DNA from 3 places in the Sporomusa rhizae genome. Region 1 is predicted to be linked to each of the others. Evidence: riboswitches for the same ligand, from Rfam matches in the RefSeq annotation. Region 1 holds a riboswitch; each other region holds the start of a gene.
What was found. A riboswitch is a leader RNA that binds a small molecule or an ion and turns the genes downstream of it on or off. The one in region 1 is predicted to bind cobalamin.
Positions count from the first base shown of each region.

Region 2: linked by a shared signal. The riboswitch ahead of SRRS_RS03155 (hypothetical protein) and the one ahead of SRRS_RS05405 (TonB-dependent receptor plug domain-containing protein) in region 1 are both predicted to bind cobalamin.
Region 3: linked by a shared signal. The riboswitch ahead of cobT (nicotinate-nucleotide--dimethylbenzimidazole phosphoribosyltransferase) and the one ahead of SRRS_RS05405 (TonB-dependent receptor plug domain-containing protein) in region 1 are both predicted to bind cobalamin.

Region 1 is NZ_CP156925.1:1,184,379-1,191,156, forward strand. It holds gene SRRS_RS05385 (redox-sensing transcriptional repressor Rex) at 1-461, shown strand, start outside; gene SRRS_RS05390 (MerR family transcriptional regulator) at 593-1,429, opposite strand; gene SRRS_RS05395 (hypothetical protein) at 1,702-2,028, shown strand; cobalamin riboswitch at 2,120-2,301, shown strand; gene SRRS_RS05400 (hypothetical protein) at 2,416-2,616, opposite strand; gene SRRS_RS05405 (TonB-dependent receptor plug domain-containing protein) at 2,641-4,548, shown strand; gene cobN (cobaltochelatase subunit CobN) at 4,885-6,778, shown strand, end outside.
Region 2 is NZ_CP156925.1:691,718-698,495, forward strand. It holds gene SRRS_RS03135 (energy-coupling factor ABC transporter permease) at 1-487, shown strand, start outside; gene SRRS_RS03140 (energy-coupling factor ABC transporter substrate-binding protein) at 484-765, shown strand; gene cbiQ (cobalt ECF transporter T component CbiQ) at 808-1,572, shown strand; gene SRRS_RS03150 (energy-coupling factor ABC transporter ATP-binding protein) at 1,597-2,439, shown strand; cobalamin riboswitch at 2,579-2,757, shown strand; gene SRRS_RS03155 (hypothetical protein) at 2,920-3,153, shown strand; gene SRRS_RS03160 (IS4 family transposase) at 3,469-4,773, shown strand; gene SRRS_RS03165 (helix-turn-helix domain-containing protein) at 5,178-6,554, shown strand.
Region 3 is NZ_CP156925.1:4,698,349-4,705,126, forward strand. It holds gene SRRS_RS21980 (LTA synthase family protein) at 1-1,753, opposite strand, end outside; gene SRRS_RS21985 (nicotinate-nucleotide--dimethylbenzimidazole phosphoribosyltransferase) at 1,759-2,817, opposite strand; gene cobT (nicotinate-nucleotide--dimethylbenzimidazole phosphoribosyltransferase) at 2,810-3,850, opposite strand; cobalamin riboswitch at 4,021-4,210, opposite strand; gene SRRS_RS21995 (ABC transporter substrate-binding protein) at 4,329-5,495, opposite strand; gene SRRS_RS22000 (Bug family tripartite tricarboxylate transporter substrate binding protein) at 5,908-6,778, opposite strand, start outside.

The sequences.
Region 1 (6,778 bases):
TATTGACAATGAATTATCAGAATTTCTTGCCACCCGGTTTTCAAGTAACAGCGGTTTTAGATATAAACGAGCAGAATTTCGGAGTACCGCTGCCTCAGTTGGGGATAGCAATTGAATCCTTGCGAAATTTAGAATCCATTGTATTTACAAAGAAGGTAAGCATAGGTTTGGTTGCGGTGTTGCCGGATCAGGCCCAGATTATAACCGACCGGCTTATTGCCGCCGGGGTTGTCGGTATTGCTAACTTTACCCAAGCCCAGGTCATAGTGCCTGACAATGTTGCACTGACTCAAATTAATGCAGGCTCGATGTTAAGCCAGCTTTCCTACGATTTGGCTAACCCTTTGAAGCTAAGAGTCCAGCAACCCAAAGCTAAGAAAAATAATAGAAATAATCGTCCCCAAAAATTCAAAACAGGCCTTTCAGAAAGGCGAACATCTCTGAAAAGACTATTTTTATAATTCGCCTCTAGACAGTTGAGTCAGGCCCTAGGGGGAAGAAATACAGGGATAATCTTTAAAAAAACGGCTAAGTCCCCGGACAAAGCGACGACCCTTCCGTAGGTTAAACCAACTGAAGGGTCGTTTCTTTATTAGGAAGTATATTCAACTGGAAAAGAGATTTGGTTGATATAGGTTTGCGTATCTGCTGTGAGCCAATGGTTCTTTAAGGGGAAAACATATACGTTACCGGCAACTATTAAACGGTTGCGCTGGATAAAGTCCAGAATCTTATTATATATGGAAGGCATTTTTTGATAATAAGTTCCTTTGAAGCGGACTGTCAGATACAATCCTTCCGGGCGAACAAAGCAGTATTTTTCGGCATTGGTATGGGCAACAGGCGTAAAAAATTGCAGTGTTTTATTAAATTTTTCTGCAAAAAAATCATCTTTACCGATAATCCAACCGGTAGTAAATTCTTTAAAGTGTTCCTTGGAAAAAGCAGTTTGATTATGTTTTGACAGAATTTTGAAGCGTTCCCGTGGCGTCATATCTGTGGTTAAAAATTCGCTGACCAGCAAGAATTTTTTTCCTTGGTAATTTAATTGAATTTGGTCCAATTGAGTTTTGCGTATTTTTTCTATTGTTTTTAAAGACATATGTAAACTATTTTTGATTTTTATTGTTTCATCTATAATTTTATTACATTCTTGTTCTTTTTTCTGTAAAATTTGCTCAAAATTACTGATACTGCGATTATGGAGATAATCTTTAATATCTTGAATGGGGATATTTAATTTTCGCAAATTTAGAATAATTTCCAATATGAGATATTGAGAAACAGAATAGTAACGATAACCATGTTCGTTTACAAATGCCGGGACTAATAATTCGTTTTTATCATAATATAGCAAAGTTTGCTTGGGAATACCATAGAGCGAAGCTAACTCGCCCGCTGTGATGTAGTTTTCTTTTTCATGCGTCATAGGTAATATTCTCCTAAGATATGATGCTGGTAGGAAAAAGCTAAAACAGCGAACTGTAAAAGATCGGCAGCCGTGCCTGTTCAGCCAAGTGCATCTATACTCATTATTGGTGATGAAGTAGATTATGTCAAGGATAGTCATGATTTTTTAGGGATATAAAGAAGTTAGAGTTCCGGGATAAATTGTTAGCGGGAGCAAAATATGCTTGACTGTATGACCACTATATAGATTACAGTAAACAATAAAAGATAATTTTTAAAGAGGTGAAAATAATGAGTACTGAAAAAAAACATCCTGAATATCAAATCCCCAATGACCCACATGCCAAGCACCGTTATGAGAGTGCCATGAAACACGTTCAATTTGCGAAAGAAGCAGGGAAATCTTCGGAAGAAATCCATGAGATTTTTCACAAAGTAATGAACTTCGACCCTAAAAATATCGAAAACATTCCCCAGGATGAAGCTCACAAAAAATACCGCTCCGCAGTAATTCATGCCCAAAAGGCGTTAGAGAACGGTAAAACTTCTGAAGAGGCTCATGCAATCTACAGGAATATTCTCTCGGGAAATACCGAAGGAAAATGTCACCATTCATAATAAAAATCCGTTAGTAAGCGAATTGTTAAGACTTGACTGTATGACTGGTATATAGATTAAAGTTTACGCTGATTGATTCTGAGTTTAATTGAATATCCATGAGAAGATAGGTGCCGAAAGGCTTAATAGGGAAGACCGGTTAAATTCCGGCGCGGTCCCGCCACTGTAACGGGGAGCAAGCTTAAGATATGCCACTGAGAGCGATGATCTTGGGAAGGTTTAAGTAAGCCATGATCCAGAGCCAGGAGAACTGCCTGTCTGATAATCACCGTTGTACCCACGAGCGATGGGAAGGGGATTTATAGTAGCACGTTTGGCTTAGAAGTTGTTCTGCGTCAGTATGTGTTTTTGCTGAAATATTCTCCTGGTCACTGACTAGGAGTTTTTTTAGCATAAAACTGTATCTTTTTTCCGGCTGCCTTGGCAGCCGGATTTTTTTGTATAGAAAGTATGACTTTCGCCAAGGCTCGGCATAAGCCGTGTTTCTTTATCCTGATCGACAGCAATGACGTAGACGGCACCTATGCCATTGGGACAAGCGTTATGAAAGGAAGTTGAATGATGAAAAAGAAAGAAAAGCAGAAGCATTGGGGTAAAAGGCCCCTTATAACAATGCTAATTATTGGGGCCGTACTGTGTGAAGGGATCGTATTTGCCGCAGGAGAAAGCATTCAAAGTTATGACTTGGATACCGTGATTGTTACGGCTCAGCGCACAGAAACCAGGGATTTAGAAACGCCGGCGACGACTACGGTTATTACAGCGAGAGATTTGAAAGAAAAGGGCGCCATCAGTGTTTACGACGCCTTGGAACGTGTAGTCGGGGTACATAGCTATTCTTACGGGTCAGGCGGCGAGGATTACGGCGGAATGTACTCTCGCATTATGGTCCGCGGCTTAGATAAAGGGACATTAGTACTAGTTAACGGAACTCCGGTTAATTTAATGAACGTCAACTCGATGATGAGCTCCATTCCGGTTGAAGCGGTAGAACGGATTGAAATCGTTAAAGGGTCCAATGCAGTTTTATATGGCGCCGAAGCAATGGGCGGCGTTATTAATATCATTACCAAAAAACCTGACGGCAAAGCTGGCGGCAGTATTACAACGACTTATGGCAATTATGATAAAAATTATTCCGCAGCCGTCAACGGCGATAAATTTGAGTTGTTTTATAAAAAGGAGTACAGGGGTGCGATTGACCAATATAATCGTTTATATACAACCAGTACGAAAAAAATTGCCAAAGAAAAAGGAACCAAGGACGCTATATTTCTTAGCTACAATATTACGGACGATCTAACCTTTAATTATGCTTATGCCGATACTGACAGTCATTTTAGGCAATATACTTATAATAAGAGTACAAAAGATTGGACGACTCTTTATAAAAATTACTATTATTATGATAATAGGCAAAATGTTAGCCTTGTTTATAATAATAAAGAGACAGATTATAAGTCCGTACTGGCTTACAATAAAAACAGGTTCAGACCAGGCGGAGACGCAACAACGAATACTGATTTAAGCAGTTATAATTTTGATAACCAAAAAGTATGGCACCTGCGCAATGGAAAAGATTTTCTGGTTGGCGGGGTCACATTGCAAAGCGAGCACTATACCCAAAATTATGGCGCGCACAGAGGTAATTTTAACCGTGACAGCTATGCCGTGTATACTTCGTATTCCCGTCAATTGACAGATGATTTTACCGCTATAGTTGGCTTGCGCGGACACTTCGTGCAGGCAAATGAATACGATGCCGCTCAAAATATTTTGTTGCCGCAATTGCAAACCGTATATAAAATTAACGATCACACCTCATGGTATACCAATATTGGAAAATCATTTGAAATGCCTGCATGTAATTCTCCTTTTTATGGTTCAGGGGCAGTATCGACCGCCATCAAATTAAAACCGCAAGAAGGCTGGAATTATGAAACAGGAATGAAATTCATTCATAACGATGAATCTTTGAAACTGGCAGTGTTTAACATGAAAATTAAAAATAAGTTCAAATGGGTAAAAGAGGATACTGTGATTTTTCCGGGTGGCGATCCCAATACAAGCATACAAATTAACCAGGATCAATTCCGCAATACAGGTATCGAAATAGAATATAACAAGAAGCTCAATGATAACTGGAAATATAATCTTGGCGTATCTTACAGCAATCCTGAAGCTAAAAATGGAAACGATAATTGGGAACAAACCGGTGCTAAATTGCAATATTCTCTTGGAACCACCTATACTAAAAATAAATTCACTGCAAATACAGACTTTTTTGTAACGGCGAAAAGAGAGATGGCGTTTTATAATCTACAAGGCCAAATGACGCCAGTAGACCATAGAGTCCCCAATTATGTTAATTTAAATCTTACTCTTCAATACAATGCTACTCCTAATGACCTAATTACGCTGGCGGGCTACAATTTGTTAGACAGAAATAATCCGATTAATTATAATGAATACTGGTCGACACCGCTTAATTATAGACTTTCTTATACTCATAACTTCTAATTATTAATTTTATTTGCGCGGCAGATATTAGCCTACCCTTCAGCAGGGATTAAACCTAACTGAAGGGTAGCTCTTTATTTTAGTTGATATAGGTTTTTAGTTTGCCTTTTCATGCGTTATAGATATACTCGCCTAGGCTATGATGCGTATCAGCGCAGTAAACCTGTCTATATTTCTTTATTAGTGATGAATTGGTGGGTGTTAAGAATAGGACTGACCATTGACTGTATAACCACTATATAGAGTACAATAGCGAAAAGCTAACTGTTAATCACTGTTACCTACGGGTATTAGCCATCTTGAGATGGTTTAAATGAATCAGCGGGAGTGAATGGGATGGGAAAAATTATTTTTGTCGTTAATACAGATATTCGGCATACTTTATTGACAAAAGCAAAAATAATGGCTGAGGATGAAGGTGGTTTCTCCGGTGAAGGGAAAGTTTTTATTGCGGAGAAAGAGGCCGTATGGAATGAGGAATGGGAGCAGAAACTGACCGGAGCCACGGTTGTTATTATGAACTGGATGGGACTGGGGATTGAATCCCCTTTTTTCAGGGGTGCCCGCCGTTTTTTCCAGCAGCATAACATGACGTATAAGATTACTGCCGGTGATGAGGCCGAAGAAAAGGATTCTGTTGGGTTTATCGATGAGGATCACCAATTGATTCAGCGGTATGAAACTTATGGCGGTATAGAAAATCACAAGAATTTATGGTGCTGGCTGTTTTGCCGCTTTGATCAGGCTGCTTGTAAGTTTGCGCTGCCAAAGCCATTGCATTGGCACGGGATTTATCATCCGCGGGCCCAAACGGTTTATACCGATTTAGAGCAATATGAGAAAGATTTCTGCCAACCGGGCCGTCCAACCCTTGGGTTCTTGTTTTATCGCAATGAATGGCTGATGGACAATCTTGCTTATCACAACGCAGTGATTGAGGAAGCTGAGCGACAGGGCTTTAATATTGTTGCCGTATTCAGCCAGGGTATTGCCAATGCTGAACTGGCTGTGCCGGGATTGAAAGAGGCAATCCGCAAGTATTTCATGAAAGACGGCAAGACCTATATTGACGTCATGATCAATACGATGAAATTTTCACTGACGGCTTCCGGCGCCCTTGCCTATTCTGTCATAGCGGAATTGAACGTTCCGCAGCTCCAGGCCTATACGCTCCTGACTCCGGTTGAACAATGGCGGGAAAGCATGGAAGGTATGTCAGCCATGGAGGTCTCTATCAGCATTACGCTGCCGGAATTCGATGGTATCATTCATGGCATACCTATTGCGGGCAAGCATAAAGATGATGACGGTATGGTCAGCTATGAGCCGATTGCCGACCGGATTAATCTTCTGGTGCGCCGGGCGGGTAAATGGGCGGCCTTACGCTATAAAGCCAATGCCGAGAAAAAGATTGCAATTATTTTTCACAATTACCCGCCGAAGAACTCTAATATAGGTACGGCATTCGGCATGGATTCGCCGGAAAGTGTTCGCCTTTTGCTGGCGGCCATGAAGGAGCAGGGATATGCGATTGACCATATTCCGGCGGACAGCAAAAGCTTTATGGAAGAAGTTATCCGGTGTGCGACAAATGACCGCCGCTTTATGACCGATGAACAGATTCGGCAAGCTATCGGCAGAGTAAGCAAGGCAGAATATCAATTGCTGTTTGATACATTTTCGCCTAAGGTTACAACCCAGATGACGGATGGCTGGGGTGAGCCGCCTGGTGAAGTATTCAATTTCGACGATCAGTTGCTGGTTCCCGGGATGAAAAATGGCAATATTTTGATTACCGTTCAGCCGCCGCGCGGTTTTGGCGAGGAGCCGGGCAAAATTTATCATTCGCCTGATTCACCGCCAACCCATCATTATTTGGCCTATTACTATTGGCTGCGCGATATTTGGCAGGCAGATGCCGTTGTTCATGTTGGGACACATGGCTCTTTGGAATGGCTGCCAGGTAAAGGGACAGGCCTGTCAACTGATTGCTACCCGGATATTGCAATTGGCGACCTGCCGGATATTTATCCCTATATTGTCACCATCGTCGGTGAGGGCGTACAGGCCAAACGCCGTGGTGCCGCCTGTCTGATTGACTATCTGACGCCGCCCATGAGCAGTGCCGGTACCTATGATGAGTTGGAGGAATTAGAAAAGCTGGTCGATGAGTATTGCCATTTCCAAATCAGTCAGCCGGATAAAGCCGAAAGTGCAGTGCCATTCATCC
Region 2 (6,778 bases), 490 kb from region 1:
CGGTTCGTGCTCCCATCCTACCGGTGTTGGGTTAAGTGCGATATTATTCGGGCCTTCTATTTCTACAGTTCTAAGTGGAATTGTATTGGTTTTCCAAGCGCTGTTATTAGCGCATGGTGGTATTACCACATGGGGAGCGAATACTTTTTCAATGGGAATTGCCGGCAGTTTTACGGCGTGGATTCTGTTTACAGTCAGCCGAAAAGTAGGGCTGTCTGATAAAGTTGCTGTATTTTTGGCTGCAGCTGTTGGCGATTGGACTACCTATATGGTTACCGCCGGTCAGTTAGCCATGGCATTCCCCGATACAACAACCGGTTTTATTGGTTCCTATCTTAAATTTTTAGGGGTATTTGCGCTCACGCAAATTCCTTTAGCCGTCAGCGAAGGATTTTTAAGTGTGATAGTTTACAATATGCTGCAAAGTTACGATAAACAGGGATTAATTTCATTATGGCCTCATAAGGAGGGAGATCCAAAAATATGAAAAAACAAAATGTCATATTGCTGCTTTTTGTTATTGCATTGGCGGTAGTACCTCTCATTATTCATACTGATGGGATTTTTTCCGGAGCCGACGAACAATTAGTCGGTATAGTGAAAGGCGTTAGCCCGGATTATGAACCATGGTTTAATACTATTTGGGAGCCGCCCTCCGGTGAGGTGGAAAGCTTTTTGTTTGCGGTACAAGCCGGGCTTGGAGCAGGGTTTCTTGGTTATTTTTTTGGGTATTATCGAGGGCGGAATGCTTCTAGAACAGAGTGAGCAAGGCTAAGTGACAAAATAGCCGGGGCGGGAGAATGATAAATGTTTTATTTGGATTATCTGGCCTATAATAATGCATTGCGCCAAGTCAGTGTGACGGAGAAAATGGTATTAGGCGGAGGTACTTTAGCTGTGGCGTTGTGTTTTCCTCAGCCGGTAACCCTCTTAAGCATCATTTTGCTTATGCATGCGGTGATGCTATATGCCCGTATTCCTGTGCGATATATTTTACAGCTCTGGCTAATACCTCTTGGTTTTTTAGTTGCAGGATTGGTTTCTGTGCTTCTCAGCTTTTCGACCCAGCCGTTTTCGGCGTGGTTTCTGTTGTCAATAGGGACGCTATATATCGGAATTACTCTTGAGGATGTTTTTCGGGTGCAAGGCTTACTTCTCAGGAGTATGGCTTCGCTGTCTTGCTTATTTATGTTGGCAACAACTACTCCGGTGGCGTATATTACCGCGATTTTTTCACGTTTTTCCCCTTTACGCGTAGTGATGGAAATTGCTCTGCTTACTTACCGGTTTATTTTTGTCTTTCATGAAGCGCTGGCACAGATTTATATGGCGCAGCAATCACGGCTGGGCTATTCGGGAATGACGCAGTCTCTTTACTCACTGGGTTTGTTGGCTGCCAATGTTGGCCGTAAGTCGTTTGTTACATCACATGAACTATATATCGCGCTATTAGCCAGAAATTACAGCAATCAACTGATATTTCAGTATGCTCGTCAACCAGTGAACTTCTACCGGCTGTTGGTGATTTTGGGGTTACTTGCCGGTTTAATAGGCACTGCGGCCATTAGGTGAAAATGCTTGTAAGGAGCTTTTTGCATGTCAACAACCTCACTGATCGAAGTACGTAATCTTTCTTTTAGCTATCATTTAGCTAAAAAAGTCTTGGATTGTGTTCAAATGAGTATTCCACGTGGTGCCAGAATTGCTTTGGTAGGACCCAATGGAGCCGGTAAGTCTACGCTCTTTTTGCATCTCAATGCTATCCTTCGGCCACAGGCAGGAAGTCTTTTATATGAGGGGCAAGCATATGAGTACTCCAGATCCTTTGTTACCATGCTAAGGCAGCGGGTGGGGCTGGTGTTTCAGGATCCGGATGCGCAACTGTTTGCCGGAAGTGTATTGGACGATGTATTATTTGGCCCAATGAATTTGAAATTAACGCCGAAGGTTGCTCATAAGAGAGCGGAAGCCGCACTGGATGCTGTCAAAATGCTGGAATACCGCAACGAACCTATACACTTTTTAAGCCATGGGCAAAAAAAACGGGTCGCAATGGCGGGCGTACTGGCTATGGAGCCGGAAGTTCTTATCATGGATGAACCAACGGCTGGACTCGATTATCCAGGGGTGCTGAATTTGAATGATATTATGGCAAGGCTGCACAACCAAGGCACGACATTGGTAGTGGCGACACATGATGTTGAATGGGTGTGGGGATGGACGGATTTTGTCTATGTATTATCGCAGGGCCAAACAGTGGCTAGTGGCAATCCTGCCGATGTGCTTGTCCGTTCAGACCATACAGCGTTTGGTTATGCTCAGCCGGTGCTTGGCGAAATATATAATGAATTGCGGCAGCGCCAACTTATACTTCCCGGTAATCACTTGCCGCGAACGGCGGCGGAGTTAATCAATCTTTTAACGAGCTCACGCCCATGACTACATATTTCTCATAATCATTCGAAAATCGAATAATTATGAGTCGATATAAATATTTTACATATGTAAATAGTCCTGTTATATTATAATTAATAAAAATATTTTTGTATAACGTTATGTAAGTAATGAACTGAAAAACAAAAAAATGATAGGAATAGGTGCCCAACGGGCTTAATAGGGAAGAACGGTGAAAAGCCGTCACGGTCCCGCCGCTGTAAGGGGAAGGAAACCTGCAAACATGTCACTGGAGTAATCCGGGAAGGCGCAGGCAACCAATGAACCTGAGTCAGAAGAACTGCCTATTTGACAATCGCCGCTTGACCTGCGAGAGATGGGGAGGGGATTATTGGAACAGTCATGATTCCGTTTTTCGACGGAATTAATTGATTTTCTTATAATTAGCCCTTTCTGTGTTATACGGAAAGGGCTTGATATTTGTGATGAAAAATGAAATTTATATAGTTAGTTGGAGGGTAAAATATGTTAAGAGTAATTAGTTTGGGAAATTCATTGACAAAGGCACAGCAAAAAATAGTGAACAATAAAATTAATAATATGGATGGTGCTTCCTATATACCACTTAGTATTGTTAATAATAATCTGGTTATCGGGGCCGATATCGGAGCTGATACCGGAATCAATATTAAGAAGGTCTATAAGGAAGATGGCGAATGTTTTTTGCGGCAAGATTGGGATTGTGTTCATTCAGTATAAGGGTAAATAAGAATGAGGTATGTTGAAATTTTGATATTTATATCTGATGTATGTTGACAAATTAGCAAACCTATATATGTCAAGGATGAAAGTCTTGGCAAGGTTTGAGAGAGCAAACTGATATACTCCCTTTATAGTCAATGTCATTAAGTTAATGCTGAAAAACACAACCATCCAGATTAAGATGGTTGTGTTTTTCTTATACATACAGGTGGGCATATAAAATTTATCAATTATAAAAAAACACTTGACAAATAAATAAAAATCGAAGGCTTCGCCTTGAAAATGAGGACATTTTTAAGGAGGCCTTTTAAAATGAAAAAGAAAGCATATCCAGAGCAGGTACGAACTGCGCTGCACCAAGCGATACGCTCAATCACAGCAGATTTACCGGCTTGCGTGAAACGACCAGGGCAAGATTTTTCACGCGAACGCAAATTATCACTGCATACTATGCTGCTTATGCTTGTAGGCATGGGAGGCAATAGCCTTTCAAAAGAATTATATGATTGGCTAGGCTATTCGTCAGAGACTGCAACCGCTTCAGCATTTGTCCAGCAGAGAGACAAAATTCGTCCAGAAGCACTGAAACTACTGTTTCACGAATTTACAAGACTAACAGTATCGGAGAATTCATTACAAGACTACAGGTTGCTCGCTGTTGACGGTTTGGATTTGAGACTTCCGTCAAATTCAAATGATGGATTCTCCTCCATCAGGAACAGCGAAGATAGCAAAAATTACAATCTTGTGCATTTGGACGCTATGTATGACCTGATGGGCAAGGTTTATGTCGGTGCATCCGTACAACCCAAGAAAGGCATGAATGAGCATAAAGCCTTAGTATCCATGGTAGACCAGTCTGAAATCAGCGGAAATGTAATTGCAATCATGGATCGGGGATATGAGTCATTCAACAATATCGCTCATTTTCAGGAGAAATCATGGTACTATATCATCCGGGCGAAAGAATCCTATGGGATTATATCAAGGCTTTCTCTACCAAATTGCCCGGAATACGATGAAGAAATCACGTTAACTCTCACCCGGCGCCAAACCAAAGAAACGTTACCGCTTTTAAAAGCATACCCCCATCGGTATCGATGGATACAACCACATACGACATTTGACTTCATTAAACCGAAAGATTCCAAGTTTTATGATTTACATTTTCGTGCCGTTCGCTTCGCTATTGCTGATGGTGTGTATGAAACGGTTTATACAAATCTCAATGCCGAAGATTTTCCGCCGGAGAAAATAAAACAGTTCTATAATCTGCGCTGGGGAATTGAGACATCTTTTAAGGAGCTTAAATATGCTGTGGGTTTGGCAAGTCTGCACAGCAAAAAGAAGGATTTTATATTGCAAGAGATTTTTGCCAGACTAATTCTATACAATTACTCTTTCATTATCATGCATCACATCAGTATTTCGGAAGATTTGCGAGTAAATTTTCCAGTGGCTTTAAATATATGCCGTCAATTTTTGAGAGAGTTAATTCCAGCGGTCCAAGTTCTTAAACTGATAGGTAAGCACCTTTCCCCAATACGCCCTGGCCGACAATTTCCTAGATATCAAAATCCAATTTCAGCAGTAGGGTTCCAGTACAGAATTATTTGAGATTTAACATGCGTGAAAGGACTTTACAGATGCTTTTCGGGCATCTGCTTTTGTGTTGCTCAAAAGTCAAAAACACCTGCGTTTTCTATGTTATTCTGTGTATGCGACAACCCCAGCGGTATCACTTTTCTACTACTGGGGTTTCTTATAAGCTTATCTTAATGACATTGCCTTTATAGTTGACAGTTAAAATAATAACTGTTCTATAAAGGGAGTATTTTTCATTATTTTCTAATTAACTATCATCACTATCCGGCCAATTAGTATAAATATATATATAGGCGTTGCTTTTGCCTCCCATGTTGCTTTTATGGAGAAAGAAACTTACCAGGCAGGCCTAAGTTCACCTTTATGAAAACGATAGTAAGAAAGGAATTGAACTTGTGAAGAGTAGGGAAGAGTATTTGAAGGAATTAATCGACAGGCAAACCGAAAGTTTGAATATCGAGTTTAAGAGATGGATCGACCCCAAATCGCCGGAAGGAATTGCGAAGATTATTAAAGTCTGCATTGCTATGAGAAATAATAATGGTGGCTTCTTTTTCATTGGTTTTGATGAAGAATCACGGCAACCGGATGTTAATAATGCGCCTACTCAGGATGTGCGGGAGCTTTTTTCTCTTGACAACATTCAATCTATTGTTTCGAAATACGCCTATCCGCAATTTGAAATAGATATTTGTTTTATTGAAAAAGATGGGCAGGATTATCCCGTGATCTGTATCGAAGAGGGGATACGCACACCCGTTTCGACTAAGTCTGAATTAAGAGATTCCCATAATAAGTTGTTAATTAAGCAGAATACCGTTTACGTTAGAACATTAAAAAGCAATGGAACACCGAGCACTTCTGAAGCAACCTATCAAGATTGGGGAAAATTGACTTATATTTGTTTTGATAATCGGGAAGCGGATTTAGGGCGGTTTATCCGGCGACATCTTTCCCATATAGACAAAGGAGTTTTGCAGTCTTTATTTAGCAGTATCATTGAATTTTCGCAGACTCGATCGGAGCGTTATGAGGAAGTAGCTATTCATTTACTGGATACCGGTAAGAAGCGATTTGAAACTGTAGTCAAGGAAAAATATCATGACCAGCTTCCTGAGCATGGCTCCTGGGAAGTTAGCTGTGTTATCAATTCACAGGAGCAAAAACATTCTGCAAATCAATCTTTTCTAAATTTGTTATTAGCAAGTAATCCGAATTATACAGGCTGGCCAATTTGGTTAGATAGCAGAGGGTTTAGTAATCCGGCAACTCACCCCTATGTTTTTGAGAATGCCTGGGAAGCTTGTATAGTAGCTCTCAACAAGGAGTGGTTTAATCATATAGACTTTTGGCGAATTGATCCACAAGGGCATTTTTACCTGTATCATGCCCTGGAAGACGATTTACAATCAACGATTAGACCCTTAGAGGTATTAGACTTTGGATTGCCTATTTGGAGGGTGGGAGAATCTTTGGCTGTAGGGTTAGCATTTGCACAAGCTATGGACTATGAAATTGAAACTACGAATCTTACATTTTATTTCCGATGGACTCAATTACAACATAGAGTGCTTACCTCATGGGCAGCTCGTGCGAGCTCAGTAGCGAAACGGTCAGCTGCCGAAAATGTAGTTCTAGCTACCGTCAATCTGCCACTATCAACCCCTTTATCTGCTCTATATCAGTATGTGGATCAGGCAACAAAACCTCTGTATCAAATTTTTGACGAATTTGAGCTTTCTTCCCGTGTTGTCGAAGCGATAACCCAAAAAATGCTTAGAAGAAAATGGTAGGGAGTTACTAGTCCCTGATCTGCCGCCTGCAAGAAAATAAAATCTTGCAGGATTTTTTTATTTTGTGGGAAATAGGTATTTTAAGTAAGCACCTTACACCCCTCCGGTAAAAAACACCAATAGACCTTACCGGCCGGCATTAGGAATAGATGTCGCCCTGGCAGAACTCCTATCAAATAAAGGGGTATTATATGCCCCTGAGGTTGTTGATGCTCTTGTGCGAT
Region 3 (6,778 bases), 2.3 Mb from region 1:
ACCCGGATACTACCTGTTCCCTATCCCGCTCTGTCGTCGCCTGACCAATAAACTGACCATCAGACAGAACGGCAAAATTTTTAGCGGTATTCAAAAGATTCCTCCCCATAGCGGTGGTCGTGTACTCCTGCTCATCGATTCCCATGAGATAGGCTACTGTTGGCAATATATCGATATGTCCGCCTATGGTTGGTATTTCCCGCCCTTGTAGATTTTTATGATAAACGATAAATGGAACCCTATGCTCGTCATCCAGCCACCAGTCTTCCGCCGGTGCAATACTTTTTACTTCTTCCGGATACAGCTTATGTACTCCAGTATGGTCGCCGTAAATCACGACAACGGTGTTGTCTAGAATTCCGGCTTTCTCCAGCCGGTCCAAAAACTGGCCTAACTGGGTATCCGTGTAGTGGACTGTATGAAAACTCTTCCCCAGCATAGTTCCGGAAAATTTCGCGTCAACCGTTAATTCCTTGTATTTATCCGGCAATTCATAGGTACTATGATTGGTCAAAGTAATCATAAATACCAAGAATGGCCATTTGCGCTCAGCAATCAGCGGTGCCGTCTGACGGAAAAAAGAACCGTCACTTAACCCCAGTCCAATTTGTTCATCTAATTGGAAGTTAGTCGCGTCCAAACATAATTCATAACCTGTCGACTCCATGTTATACTGCCAGTTCCAATAGGCTTTATTATCGGGGTGCACAGCCAAGGTTGAGTATCCCTCTTTGCGAAACAGCTTCGGCAGCGAATTATAGGTGTTATTCGGATAACGAAAATACTCGGTACCCCGGCGCAGCGGGTATATCGAATTATTGGCCATAAATTCAGCATCCGCGGTAGTCCCGTTACTAACCTGTTCATAAAAATTGGCGAAATATAGACTATTCTCGAGTAAACGGTTAAGTACAGGGGTGATTTCCCGGCCATTTAACGTATGCTTCAAATAAAAAGTCTCCAACGACTCTACTTGAATAAAAATCAAGTTCTGTCCCTTAAACAATCCTTTATACTCATTGCCTGGCAACACTTCGTTCTTCTCACGGTACCAAGCCGTAATATCATTTTTTTCCTGCGTGGTAAGCTCCAAGGGCCGACAGTCAGCAATATAGTTGTACCCATCAAATAAATGGTAGCCCAGGGGCGATAACCCGGTCACTGTCTGGCTGGGTGCCCAACACATGGAGAATAGCCATTGCTTTTGACCGCGCTCTTCCGAAACATCAAAGATGTAATGAGCATAGCCCAAATAAACAGCAGCAAGCCCGGTTAATAGAACATACAGCAATTTGTTTCTGTTTATTTGGTGACTGCGTCGATAAACAAACACTGTTGCCGCCATTAAAACCGGGATATCCCAGAACAGCTTACTATCTTCGCCTCTGCTCATTGACCATATACTGCTGCCTAAGTTTTCAAGATTGGCGGCCTGACTTATCGCATGCAGCGAGAGAAATGTTGCGAACGCCCGGTAATTCCATAAATCAAAAAGAAAAATGAAGGACAGTATCAGATTGATTCCGATTAAGAACCATGCTCTATTCCGGCCTTTAAGTAAAAAGGCCGGTGATAAAACGATAATGATAAAAGCAAGATATACCGCGTAACTAGGCACAACCGCACAAAAATCTGCGAAATAAGCCTTTTGAAATTCCGTATAATTAACTACCCCGATTACCAGGGCCGATTTAAACAGCAGTGCCAGTAAGGTACCAAGCCACAGCAAATAAACGTTGTAGGATTGCTTCATAGCGGCTACCCTCTGACTGACTTGTTTTGTTTTAGCGCCCCCGGCCCGTCCTGTGCAACAGCAACCTCGGCCTCGCCAAAGGTTTTCATATCACTCAGAACATGCAGCGAAGCCTTAAGTAGCGACATCCCCATAGCAGCCCCGGTGCCCTCGCCGACATTCATAGCTAACTTTAAATACGCAGGCAAGTCCAGCAGCGTAAGAATAGCGGCATGCCCCGGTTCGGCGGCAAAATGCGAACCAATCAGATACTCTTTGGCTTGCGGTGCTATTTTTACTGCCAGCAAGGCGGCCGCACCGCTGGCAACTCCGTCCAGTACCACCGCTGCACGCTCCGATGCGGCGCCGAGTATCACGCCAACAAGCCCAGCAATGGCTAAGCTTCCTACTTTTGTCAGCATATCCAGCGGATTTTGCTTATCCGGATGATTCACCTGCAGTGCCTGTCTAACAATCGCGCAGGTCTTTTCCTCCCAGTCTGCCGCGAGCGGTGCACCATAGCAAGCGGCAATAGCCAGACCAGGAAGATTTCCGGCCATCCCCATTTCGCCCAAACCGATAATCTGTACGCCTTGCGCTATTTGTTCTCTGGCAATGGTGATTCCCAAAGCAATAGCCCGCATGGTTTGTTCCCGGGTCATGGCCGAACCATTCGCCATATTCTCAGTGCCATAGGCTATTTTCTCCGGCCGTACTCCCGGGAAAGGCGGTAAATCGGAGGCCACGCCAATATCAATAACCAGCGGCTTTGCCTGAGCATGCCCGGCAAGTACATTGATGATCGACTTACCCTGGGAAAATCGGTGAAGTTTCTGTGCTGTTGTCAACTGCCTGTTGTCCCAGGCAAATTCAGCAGCTACGCCATTATCAGCCGCCATAATAATAATACTTTTTTCCAGACCGCTCGGACGGGGATTACCGGTAATGCCCGCAAGTTGTCTGGCTATATGTTCAAAATAATGCAGGCTGTTAAGCGGTTTGGTCAGGTTATCCAACCGCAATTGGCAGCGTTCCATTGCCGTCGTATCCAGAGGTTTTATTGATGTAATTATATCTTCAAGCATGAGTCCGGCCTCCCAGAGTATTCAGAAGTTTTATCGCCGCCTGTAACATATCTATAGCAACCGACGCACCAATAGCTTCGCCCAGCCGTACCCCCATATCCAGGCAGGCTTCCAAATGTAAATGGCTAAGGGCAATGATATGAGCCGGCTCACCTGACAGATGGGACGCAAATATATACTCTTTACACAACGGATTAATAGCATTAGCAATCAACGCCGCCGCCGTGGTATTCAGACCGTCAATAACTACGGCGCAGCGGTTAGCAGCACACCCCAAAACGACTCCGGCTAACGCACCAATTTCAAAGCCTCCCACCTTAGCCAACACGTCGAGCCCATCCTGGGCATTCGGTTTGTTTAGAGCGAGTGCCTGGCGTACAATTTCAATCTTCACCTGCATCCGGCTATCAGAAATGCCTGTTCCCCTGCCGGTAATCTGTTCCGGCGACAACCCTGTAAACGCGCCCACAACAGCAGCGCTAGAGGTAGTATTGCCAATACCCATTTCCCCTAGGCTAAAACATCTATAACCTTCCCGTACCTTTTCATTAACAATTTCAATCCCGGCTTCTATTGCCTGCACAGCCTGTTCACGCGTCATGGCCGGGCCGCGGGTAAAATCATTGGTGCCGTAGGCAATCTTCCGGTGCCGCAATCCGGGCACATGGGACATATCGCCGGCAATACCCATATCAACAACCACCATATCGGCGCCGCAGAAATTCGCAAAAGCATTAGCGCTGGCACCTTTTGATATCAGATAGTTGGCGGTCATATGCATAGTAGTTTCCACAGGGTAAGCGCTGATTCCCTGCCTGGCAACTCCGTGATCGGCCGAACTAATCACCATACAAGTCTTAGGCAAAGCCGGCCATTGCTCACCAGTAATACCTGCGTACTGCTTAACCATTTGCCCTAGATGGCCAAGACTGCCGCTTTGCCCGGCTACAGCCAGCAAGGATTCTTCTACTTGCTGCATAATACCGGTGTCGGTAGAAGTAATGTGTAAAAGTGCATCATTGAGTAAACTCATAGCAACCCCCATAAAAATTACAAAGTAAAGAAAACACTTCATTCGCCAACCCTTCGCCCAAAACAACAGCCGGTTTGCCTTTATCCAGACAAAGTTACCTGTTTTTGCCAGTACAAAAACAAAAGACTCTTTTGGTAAATCTCCAAAAAAGCCTTCTTTTTCCACGAAGGATGGTAAAGACGGTGTAAGGCAGGTCTCCTGGCTCCCGGTTCATCAATACTTACGCCTTCCCCTTGACGAGTGACATCTGTAAGCTCTCCCCGGTACAGTGGCGGGCCCGCGCTTATGCATGAAATCATGCTCAGACTTCCCTATTCTCCCTAGCCGTTAGCTAAAGGCACCTTAACCGCATACTATTCATTTAATGCCCTAATTATAACAAACCCGCGAAATAGCGTCAACGGTAAAGTAATAAAGAAGCAACCCTATCTATGCCTTACAGCAATAATAGGGTTGCCCTTCAATTTATATACGATACCTATGGCTTAACCGTAGCCTTAAACATTTGCTTGCCGTCTTTCATTTCGATAATAACAGCATTTTTCACTGCGTCATGAGTTGCGTTCAGAGTCGTCGAACCAGTGATGGTAGTAAAGTCTTTGGTAGCGGCAAGAGCCTCACGAATTTTAGTCGGGTCCAGGCTGTTGGCGCGTTTGATAGCGTCAATCAGCACATTGGCCGCATCATAGCCAAGTACGGACATAGCGTCAGGTGCCTGTCCATATTCTTTTTTGTAGGCTTCAACAAATTCTCTAGAAGTAGCACTGGTATCATCTACCGAATAATGATTCGTGAAATAAGTATTGTTGAGTGCCGCTGCTGTCCCTATTTCCACAAGCTTTGGCGAATCCCAGCCGTCGCCGCCAACAATAGGTACGGTAATACCAAGCTCCCGCGCTTGTTTTACGATTTTGCCAACTTCTTCGTAATAACCTGGTACATAAAGAACTTCGACATTTAGTGCCTTAACTTTGGTCAGGATTGTTTTAAAATCCTGGTCTTTTTGCAAGTAGGCCTCTTCGGCTAAAACCGCGCCGCCGCCTTTGGTAAAAGCATCTTTAAAGAATGCAGCCAAACCTTTACTGTAGTCGCTGCTGCTGTCAACCAACATTGCAGCTTTTTTAAGGTTTAGGGTATTGAGAACAAAGTTAGCGCCTACCGTTCCTTGGAACGGGTCGATGAAGCAAACACGGAACGTATAGTCTTTTACCTTGCCGGTTTTCTCATCAACAGTAACTTTGGGATTAGTTGCACCCACTGCTAAAAACGGTACTTTGGTGGACTCAGCTACACTAGAGGCAGCGATAGCATTGGAGCTGGCAAACATACCGGTGATGGCTACAACTTTGTCCTGCGTCGCCAATTTAGTCATAGCATTGGCCGCTTCAGAGGGTTCACTTTTGTTATCGGCAATAACAGCTTTAATTTGTTTGCCAAGTACCCCACCCTTGGCGTTGGCTTCTTTAATTGCCATCTTCGCACCATTGGCTGAAGAAGTCCCCATAGTTGCATTGCCGCCAGTCATCTCATTTAAAATTCCAATTTTGACTTCATTGGAATTCGCTCCCCCGCAACCAGTTACAATACCTGCCATGAGCAACATGATAATTAACATGGCTGCCGTTTTTACCCCTGTCTTCTTCATTGCTAAAATTCCTCCTCTTTTTTGGCTGCAGCTGCTTGTCCTGAATGCATAAAATTGCACAATAAACTTTATAATATAAGTTTATATCAGGCAAAAAATATAAAATGAGCCTTTGCTTACATACTGCAAAAGTATACTGTTAAAATACTTTTATAGTATTTTTTCAACCTCTATCCATTATAATTCTAAATTATATTACATGTTTTTTATTATTTCAAGGTATTTTTAGCTCTTTTTGTTTAACTATTATTATATTTTTATTCATTTGTACTCATCGAATGTACATACGGTTTCTTTGTCCGTCACTCATGTCTTTTGGCTTATATTTTTCTTTTATTTTTACTCTTCTTATAAATATTAAAGTGTGCCCTCTTCCCGAAAGAAGATAGCACACTTTAATTTAACTCATTTATTATTTCTTTTGCGCTTTAATTATATCGGCTATTCCAGTTTCTTTTATAATCTTCGTTAGCTTTATGTTATCTTTTAGCCATCGATCACCAAATTCCTCTGAACCTGAGTATTTTATTTCCATTCCGATATCTGCCATACTTTTCTTAAACTCGGAGTCGTTAATCATTTCCTTAAGACCCGCCAACAACCTTTCCTTTTCCGAAACTGGAAGCTCTTTTGGGGCAACTATTCCAATCCAAAAATTAAACGCAAGATTTATTCCTTGTTCCTTAAATGTAGGTATATTTTCGAAATCAGGGATAGTCAAACGTGTTTCCTCAGCAACACCCAATATTTTAACTTTCCCGCTTTTTACATGTTCTTTTATAACAGCCGGATTTCCAAAAATAAATTGTACATGACCACCTAATAAGGCAGTAAGGGACTCCATATCGCCCTTAAAAGGAACCTGCACAACGTTGATTCCTGCTTCTTTGCCAAGCATCTCACCAGCAATATGACTTGTTGATCCTAATCCCGCATGTCCAAATTTGATTTCACCAGGATGTTCTTTAGCATAATTCACTAAATCGTTTACACTATTCCAGGGCTTATCCGCTTGTATTGCTACGACCATTGGTAAGCTTACTACCTGAACCAGAGGCTCCAAGGCTGTAGCGTAATGGTATCTCGTTTCGCCATAAAGCGGTTGTAATATCGCACTAGTACCAGCGACCCCGATTGTGTATCCATCAGGTTTTGCACCAGCAATTTCGTTCATGCCGATTGTACCGGCACCCCCGGTCACATTAACAACCACTAACGGTTGTCCAAGATGTTTATGAGATGATTTTTCCAGCGCTCTTGCCAGTAAGTCCATACCACCCCCG